Regions from separate parts of the Streptomyces sp. GMY02 genome, predicted to be linked through region 1. Evidence: riboswitches for the same ligand, from Rfam matches in the RefSeq annotation. Region 1 holds a riboswitch; the other holds the start of a gene.
What was found. Region 1 has a riboswitch for glycine ahead of gcvP (aminomethyl-transferring glycine dehydrogenase). Riboswitches for the same ligand answer to the same signal wherever they lie in the genome.

Region 1 (4,411 bases):
CGCTGGTGGAGCCGCTGAGCCTGGACGAGGCCTTCGTGGACCTGGAGGCGGGCGGCTCGGCCCATGACACGGCGTCGGCGCGGGCGGCCGGTGAGCGGCTGCGGGCGGACATCAGGGCGGTCACCGGGCTGACCGGCTCGGTGGGGCTCGCCGGTTCCAAGATGCTCGCGAAGATCGGCTCGGAGCAGGCCAAGCCCGACGGGCTGGTCGTGATCGAGCCCGGCACGGAGCGGGAGCTGCTGGGGCCGATGCCGGTGCGGACGCTGCCCGGCGTCGGGCCCGCGACCGGGGAGCATCTGCGCCGGGCCGGGATGACCACGGTCGCCGAGCTGGCCGAGGCGGGCGAGGACGAGCTCGTACGGCTGCTGGGAAAGGCGCACGGCGCCTCGCTGTACCGGATGGCGCTGGGGCACGACGACCGGCCCGTGGTGTCGGAGCGGGAGACCAAGTCCGTGTCGGTCGAGGACACCTTCGATGTCGATCTGCACGATCGGGTACGGGTGCGGACGGAGGTGGACCGGCTCGCGGACCGGTGCGTGGAGCGGCTGCGGGCGGGCGGGCACTCCGGGCGGACTGTGGTGCTGAAGGTGCGGCGGTACGACTTCTCGACGCTCACCCGGTCGGAGACGCTGCGCGGGCCCACGGACGATCCGGGAGTGGTGCGGGAGGCGGCGGGGCGGCTGCTGGAGTCGGTGGACACGACGGGCGGGGTGCGGCTGCTGGGGGTAGGGGTGACGGGGCTCGCGGACTTCACGCAGGAGGACCTGTTCGCGCAGGCCGCGGCCGAACGCCCCGTACCGGCACCCGCCGCACCCGAGCCCGAGGCCGCACCGGCGCGGCCCGCCGGGAGCCCCCAGGAGCCGGAGGCGCCCGCCGAGCGGCGCTTCCCGGCCGGCCACGATGTCCGGCACACCGAGTACGGGGCGGGCTGGGTGCAGGGCAGCGGGCTGCGGCGGGTGACCGTACGGTTCGAGGAGCCCGGGTCCGCGCCGGGGCGGGTGCGGACCTTCTGGGTCGACGACCCCGATCTGACGCTCTCCGAGCCGCTGCCCCTGGTGCCCCCGGCGGAGACCGACCCCGGTCAGTCGTCCTGGCCCGCGACCCGGCCGAAGTCCCGTTCGGAGTCCCGGTCGGACAGGGAGGCGGACCCTTCCGGCGGCTCGGGCTCCGGATCGGGGAGGGCGATGCCGTAGTGGTGGTAGAGCTGGAGCTCCTGCTCCGGCGAGAGATGGCGGCCGACGCCGAAATCGGGGGCGTCCTTGATCAGCGCGCGCTCGAAGGGGACCTGGAGCGCGTCATCCACCAGAGTGCTGGGGGCGAGCGGGACAAAGGCATCACGGCTGAACAGCCCGGTGCGGACCGCGGCCCACTCCGGGATTCCGGTGGCGTCGTCGAGATACACCTCGTCCACCGTGCCGAGCCGGTGGCCGTTGCGGTCGAACGCCTTGCGGCCTATCAGGCTGCGCGGATCGATATCAGTCTCCACGGTCCCTCCAACGGGTCGCACATGCTCGTATCACTACAAAAATGCAGATCCGGGGTGTCGGCCACTCGAACGTCACGCTCAAGTCCTCGCTGGTACGCTGGCAGCGGCTGCTGACCCCGTGCGGGAGAGTCCTCCGGTGAGAAGTCCGGAGGCGCCGAAGGAGCAAATCCTCCCCGGAATCTCTCAGGCCCCCGTACCGCACGGACGAGGTCACTCTGGAAAGCAGGGCGGGCGTCGGACGGCATCCGCTCTCACCGACGGTGAAAGCCGGCCCGTCTGAGACGGACCGGTGAAGCTCTCAGGTCGAGATGACAGAGGGGGAGGCCGTCCGGGCACCCGTGCCGTGGTGCCCCTCGCAGGTCGTGTCAGACCAGGAGGCCTCCCAATGACCGCCCACCGCATACCCCTCGCCCAGTTGGAGCGCGGCACCCCCTTCGAACAGCGCCACATCGGGCCCGACACGGGGGCGCAGGCGAAGATGCTGGCGCAGGTCGGCTACGGCTCGCTCGACGAGCTGACCGCCGCCGCGGTGCCCGAGGTGATCAGGAGCACGGAGGCGCTGGATCTGCCCGGCGCGCGCACCGAGGCCGAGGTCCTGGCCGAGCTGCGGTCCCTCGCCTCGCGCAATCAGGTGCTGGCGCCGATGATCGGCCTCGGCTACTACGGCACGTTCACCCCGCCGGTGATCCTGCGCAACGTCATGGAGAACCCGGCCTGGTACACCGCGTACACGCCGTACCAGCCGGAGATCTCCCAGGGGCGCCTCGAAGCGCTGCTCAACTTCCAGACCGTCGTGGCCGACCTGACCGGCCTGCCCACCTCGGGCGCCTCCCTGCTCGACGAGGGCACCGCCGCCGCCGAGGCGATGGCGCTCTCCCGCCGGGTCGGCAAGGTCAAGGGCGGGGTCTTCCTGGTGGACGCCGACGCGCTGCCGCAGACCATCGCCGTGATCCGGACCCGCGCGGAGCCGAGCCGGTGTCGATGTGGTGGTCGCCGATCTGAGCGACGGCATACCGGACGGGATCGCCGAGCGCGGGGTCTTCGGGGTGCTGCTCCAGTACCCGGGCGCCTCCGGTGCCGTACGGGACATCAGGCCCGTCGTCGAGCAGGCGCACGGCCTCGGCGCGATCGTCACGGTCGCCGCCGATCTGCTCGCGCTGACCCTCCTCACCTCACCCGGCGAGCTGGGCGCGGACATCGCGGTCGGCACCAGCCAGCGGTTCGGGGTGCCGATGGGCTTCGGCGGGCCGCACGCCGGGTTCATGGCCGTACGGGAGAAGTTCGCGCGCAGCCTGCCGGGCCGGCTCGTCGGGGTCTCCGTGGACGCCGACGGGAACAAGGCGTACCGGCTGGCGCTCCAGACCCGCGAGCAGCACATCCGCCGCGAGAAGGCCACCAGCAACATCTGCACCGCTCAGGTGCTGCTCGCCGTGATGGCGGGGATGTACGCGGTCTACCACGGCCCGGACGGGCTGCGCGGGATCGCCCTGCGCACCCACCGGTACGCGGCGATCCTGGCCGCCGGGCTGCGTGCGGGCGGGGTGGAGCCCGTGCACGGCGCGTACTTCGACACCCTGACCGTCCGGGTGCCGGGGCGTGCCGCCGAGGTGGTCGCCGCCGCCCGTGAGGACGGCGTCAACCTGCGCCTCGTCGACGCGGACACCGTCTCCGTCGCCTGTGACGAGACCACCGGCCGCGCCCAGGTGACCGCCGTATGGACCGCCTTCGGTGTCACGGGCGATCTCGACGCACTGGACGAGGCCGCCCGCGACTCCGGCGCCCTGCCCGCGGCGCTGCTGCGCACCGACGACTATCTGACGCACCCGGTCTTCCACCAGCACCGCTCGGAGACGGCGATGCTGCGCTATCTGCGCCGGCTCGCCGACCGTGACTACGCGCTGGACCGCGGCATGATCCCGCTCGGCTCCTGCACCATGAAGCTCAACGCGACCACCGAGATGGAGCCGGTCACCTGGCCCGAGTTCGGGGCGCTGCACCCCTTCGCGCCGGCCGAGCAGGCGCAGGGCTATCTCAACCTGATCCGGGAGCTGGAGGAGCGGCTCGCCGAGGTCACCGGCTATGACGCGGTGTCCCTCCAGCCCAACGCCGGTTCGCAGGGCGAGCTGGCCGGGCTGCTGGCCGTACGGGCGTACCACCGGGCCAACGGCGACACGGACCGTACCGTCTGTCTGATCCCGTCCTCCGCGCACGGCACGAACGCGGCGAGCGCGGTGATGGCCGGGATGAAGGTCGTTGTCGTCAAGACCCGTGAGGACGGCGACGTCGACGTCGAGGACCTGCACGCCAAGATCGCGCAGTACGGCTCCGAACTGGCCGTCCTGATGGTCACCTACCCGTCCACGCACGGGGTGTTCGAGGAGCACATCGGCGACATCTGCGCGGCCGTGCACGACGCGGGCGGCCAGGTGTACGTCGACGGCGCGAACCTCAACGCGCTGGTGGGGCTGGCCAAGCCGGGCCGGTTCGGCTCGGACGTGTCCCATCTCAATCTGCACAAGACCTTCTGCATCCCGCACGGCGGCGGCGGCCCGGGTGTCGGTCCCGTCGGGGTACGGGCGCACCTCGCCCCGTATCTGCCCAACCACCCGCTCCAGCCCGCGGCGGGACCCGCGACGGGCGTCGGGCCGATCTCGGCGGCGCCGTGGGGCTCGGCCGGCATTCTGCCGATCTCCTGGGCGTACGTACGGCTGATGGGCGGCGAAGGGCTGAAGCGCGCGACCCAGGTCGCCGTGCTCGCCGCCAACTACATCGCCAAGCGCCTTGAGCCGCACTACCCGGTGCTCTACACGGGGCCCAACGGGCTGGTGGCGCACGAGTGCATCGTGGATCTGCGGCCGCTGTCCAAGGCCACCGGGGTGAGCGTCGACGACATCGCCAAGCGTCTGATCGACTACGGCTTCCACG
Region 2 (4,411 bases), 4.8 Mb from region 1:
CCCTGATGTCTCGAACTCGCTCCCCGCGGCGGCCAGGAAGTCGACCGGGTCCTCCTGCCAGTCCGGCTCGAAGAGCCTGACCCGGCCGCCGGTGGCCGGCCCGTCCAGCGGGCTGCGCCCCGACCGGCACAGCTCGGCGACGGCGGGCGGCGGCAACGGCATCCCGACCATGCCGCCGGGATTGACCGCTATACCGAGCTGCGGGGGCAGACCCCGGGCGAACTCGCGCGCGGGTGCGATCGTGAAGGGCATATGGGCGCCGACGCACTGGACGAACTGCCCCTGGGAGCTGAAGACCGGAACGTACGGAGCGCCCTCGATCTCCAGGGTCGGCAGATCGAGGGCGGGGCTGTCCGGACCGCCGCCGTTGGGCAGCGGCACCCACACCTCGCTGCGCCCGAGCACCTCCACCAGCCGGCCGCCCGCTCCCTGGCTGCCGAGCGAGGCGGCGAGCACCTCTTCCAGCTCATTGCCCGGCCATGCTGTGTTCACTGTCACTTCCTCCGTGCTCGTACCTGCGGCAGCACCCTAATGCCGCAGGCGGCGGCGCGTCCCCGTCCGTCCACGGATCAGCGACCGGCCTCCCGCCCCGGCTTCTCCAGAAAGGCGATCCGGTCGAGGGCACCGGCCGCGGTCCGGTCCAGGAGCACCGCCGTGGCACAGCCCCGGGGCAGCCGGCCCGACTCGGCGGCGGCCAGCAGCCGCCGTACTGCCCGGCGGTGACGGGCGAACGCGTAGCCCGAGACGCCCCGGCCGCGCTCCCGCTGCCCCTCGCGCGCCACCTCCGGCGGTACGTCCAGCAGTACGAGATGGAGCCGGCGGCCACGTCTGCGGGCCTCGCGGGCGAGCCAGCGGCGTACCCATCTCTGCGTACCGCAGTCGTGCACGACGACGCTCTCGCCGGAGCCGAGCGCACGCCACAGCCCCGCGTAATGCGCCATCCGGACGAGCGGGCGGTAGACGGCATAGGGGAGCGCGGCCGGCAGCCGGCGCTCCCAGCGGTCCCTGGCGTCCTGGGAGTCGATCCCGCCGGCCTCGGCGGCCCGCCGGATCAAGGTCGACTTGCCACTGCCGGGCAGTCCCGAGACCACCACCAGATCGCCCGCGCCGAAGGCCAGGGCGCCGGGCAGCCGGCCACCGCGCCCCCGCAGGTCCCGTACCACCGCGACGGGCCGCGCGACCGCGTCCCGGTCGGACACCCCCTGCTGCGCCGGCACCCCCGCGGTCGTCGCATACGCTCCGGACCCCTGCGACATCATCGCCGTCCCCCCTGTCGATCAGTCGGCGTCAGCTCAGCTAGGGCCTGCCCACAAAGTGTAAAGAAATGGTAATGCGCCACAAGCTTTTCACGCCGGACGGCGCAATGCGGTCCTGCCGCCCCGGTCCACCCGGATGCGTGCGATGATGTGCCCGCCAACTGCATACCGGCCGTTTGAATCCGCGCGGGAGAGTCCCGGTCACTCAGTGCGCCGGGCGCCGAAGGAGCAAGTTCCTCCCTTGAATCTCTCAGGCCCCGTACCGCGTGGATGAGGCAGATCTGAAAAGCGGGCCGCAGCTCTGCGGCTCCACCCAAGGTGCAAGTCATGACCCCTGGTACGGGTGGTCGTGGTGAACCTCTCAGGTTCCGATGACAGATGGGGAGGACCGTCCTCGCCGTCATGCCCTGGGAGCCATCGCGATGAACCACGCCCCCCCGAGCAGCACCCCCCGTAAGACCGCCCTCGACGCGGTGCACCGCGCCCTCGGCGCGACCATGACCGACTTCGCGGGCTGGGACATGCCGCTGCGGTACGGCAGCGAGCGCGACGAGCACACCGCCGTACGGACCAGGGCCGGGCTCTTCGACCTCTCCCACATGGGCGAGATCACCGTCTCCGGCCCCGCGGCCGGCGCGCTGCTCGACTACGCGCTGGTCGGCAACATCGGCTCCGTCGCCGTGGGCCGCGCCCGCTACACCATGATCTGCCAGGAGGACGGCGGCATCCTGGACGACCTGATCGTGTACCGCCTCGGTGAGGACACGTACATGGTCGTCGCCAACGCCTCCAACGCGCAGACGGTACTCGACGCGCTGACCGCGCGCGCCGCCGGATTCGACGCCGAGGTCCGCGACGACCGCGACGCGTACGCCCTGCTGGCGATCCAGGGTCCGCAGTCCCCGGGCATCCTCGGCAAGCTCACCGACGCCGACCTCAACGGCCTCAAGTACTACGCCGGTCTGCCGGGCACGGTGGCCGGGGTCCCGGCGCTGATCGCCCGTACGGGCTACACCGGCGAGGACGGTTTCGAGCTGTTCGTCGAGCCCCGGTACGCCGAGGGCCTGTGGCGGTCGCTGACCGAGGCGGGCGAGGGAGCGGGCCTGGTGCCCTGCGGTCTCTCCTGCCGCGACACGCTCCGGCTGGAGGCCGGGATGCCGCTGTACGGGAACGAGCTGAGCACCGCCCTCACCCCCTTCGACGCGGGTCTCGGCCGGGTCGTGAAGTTCGACAAGACCTCGAACGGCGGCGCCTTCGTCGGCCGCGAGGTCCTGGAGGCGGCGGCCGAGCGCGCCGCGGGCGCCCCGCCCCGCAAGCTCGTCGGCCTGATCGCCGAGGGCCGCCGGGTCCCCCGGGCCGGCTACCGGGTCGTCGCCGACGGGACCCCCGTCGGCGAGGTCACCTCGGGAGCGCCCTCCCCCACCCTGGGCAGGCCGGTCGCCATGGCGTACGTCGACGCCTCGCATGCGGCGCCCGGCACGCCCGGTGTCACGGTCGACATCCGCGGCTCGCAGGAGCCGTACGAAGTCGTGGCGCTGCCCTTCTACAAACGCCAGAAGTGATACGGACATCATCAGCGCCACCCCCGTTCCGCCTTCGTTCCACAGGGATGCCGTCCCGGTGCCATTCGGTTCCGGCTCCGGCCGGCTTCTCGTATCTCGCTCCGTCTCGCTCCGTAAGACAGCCGTTCCGCACCACTCCCCCGCGTACAGGAGAATTCAGGTCATGAGCAACCCCCAGCAGCTCCGTTACACCAAGGAGCACGAGTGGCTGTCGATCCCCGAGGACGGTGTGGCGACAGTCGGGATCACCGAGTTCGCCGCGAACGCTCTCGGCGATGTGGTGTTCGCCCAGCTCCCGGAGGTCGGTGAGACGGTGACCGCGGGCGAGTCCTGCGGCGAACTGGAGTCGACCAAGTCGGTCAGCGATCTGTACGCCCCGGTGACCGGCGAGGTCGTCGAGACGAACCAGGACGTGGTGGACGACCCCTCGCTGGTGAACTCGGCTCCGTACGAAGGCGGCTGGCTGTTCAAGGTACGTGTCGCCGAGGAGCCGGACGAGCTGCTCACCGCCGACGAGTACCAAGACTTTTCCGGCAACTGACGCGTTCCGGCCACCGAGACCCCAGGGACTGTGATGTCTTCGAAGTCGCTTCTGAACTCCTCGCTCCATGAGCTCGACCCGGACGTCGCCGCCGCCGTCGACGCCGAACTCCACCGTCAGCAGTCCACGCTCGAAATGATCGCCTCGGAGAACTTCGCTCCCGTGGCGGTCATGGAGGCGCAGGGCACGGTGCTGACCAACAAGTACGCCGAGGGCTACCCCGGGCGCCGCTACTACGGCGGCTGTGAGCATGTCGATGTGATCGAGCAGATCGCCATCGACCGGGTGAAGGCGCTGTTCGGCGCGGAGCACGCGAACGTACAGCCGCACTCGGGGGCCCAGGCGAACGCGGCGGCGATGTTCGCGCTGCTCTCCCCCGGCGACACGATCATGGGCCTGAACCTCGCGCACGGCGGGCATCTCACCCATGGCATGAAGATCAACTTCTCCGGCAAGCTCTACAACGTCGTCGCCTACCACGTCGACGACGAGACCGGCCGGATCGACATGGCCGAGGTCGAGCGGCTCGCCAAGGAGTCCCGTCCCAAGCTGATCGTGGCCGGCTGGTCCGCGTACCCCCGCCAGCTCGACTTCGCGGGCTTCCGCCGGATCGCGGACGAGGTCGGCGCGTATCTGATGGTCGACATGGCGCACTTCGCGGGGCTGGTCGCGGCGGGGCTGCACCCCAACCCGGTGCCGCATGCCCATGTCGTGACCACGACCACCCACAAGACCCTGGGCGGCCCGCGCGGCGGTGTGATCCTCAGTACGAAGGAACTGGCGAAGAAGATCAACTCCGCGGTCTTCCCCGGTCAGCAGGGCGGTCCGCTGGAGCATGTCATCGCGGCCAAGGCGGTCGCCTTCAAGGTCGCGGCGACGGAGGAGTTCAAGGAGCGCCAGCAGCGCACCCTGGACGGCGCCGGGATCCTCGCGGAGCGGCTGGCGCAGCCGGATGTGGCCGAGGCGGGCGTGTCCGTACTGTCCGGTGGTACGGATGTCCATCTCGTCCTGGTCGATCTGCGTGACTCGGAGCTGGACGGGCAGCAGGCGGA

Region 2: linked by a shared signal. The riboswitch ahead of gcvT (glycine cleavage system aminomethyltransferase GcvT) and the one ahead of gcvP (aminomethyl-transferring glycine dehydrogenase) in region 1 are both predicted to bind glycine.

The regions. Positions count from the first base shown of each region.
Region 1 is NZ_CP077658.1:7,205,665-7,210,075, forward strand. It holds gene KQY30_RS30680 (DNA polymerase IV) at 1-1,193, shown strand, start outside; gene KQY30_RS30685 (PRC-barrel domain-containing protein) at 1,082-1,486, opposite strand; glycine riboswitch at 1,598-1,695, shown strand; partial or broken gene gcvP (aminomethyl-transferring glycine dehydrogenase) at 1,872-4,411, shown strand, end outside.
Region 2 is NZ_CP077658.1:2,383,569-2,387,979, forward strand. It holds gene KQY30_RS09880 (enhanced serine sensitivity protein SseB) at 1-492, opposite strand, end outside; gene KQY30_RS09885 (AAA family ATPase) at 570-1,259, opposite strand; glycine riboswitch at 1,434-1,531, shown strand; gene gcvT (glycine cleavage system aminomethyltransferase GcvT) at 1,679-2,818, shown strand; gene gcvH (glycine cleavage system protein GcvH) at 2,982-3,359, shown strand; gene glyA (serine hydroxymethyltransferase) at 3,393-4,411, shown strand, end outside.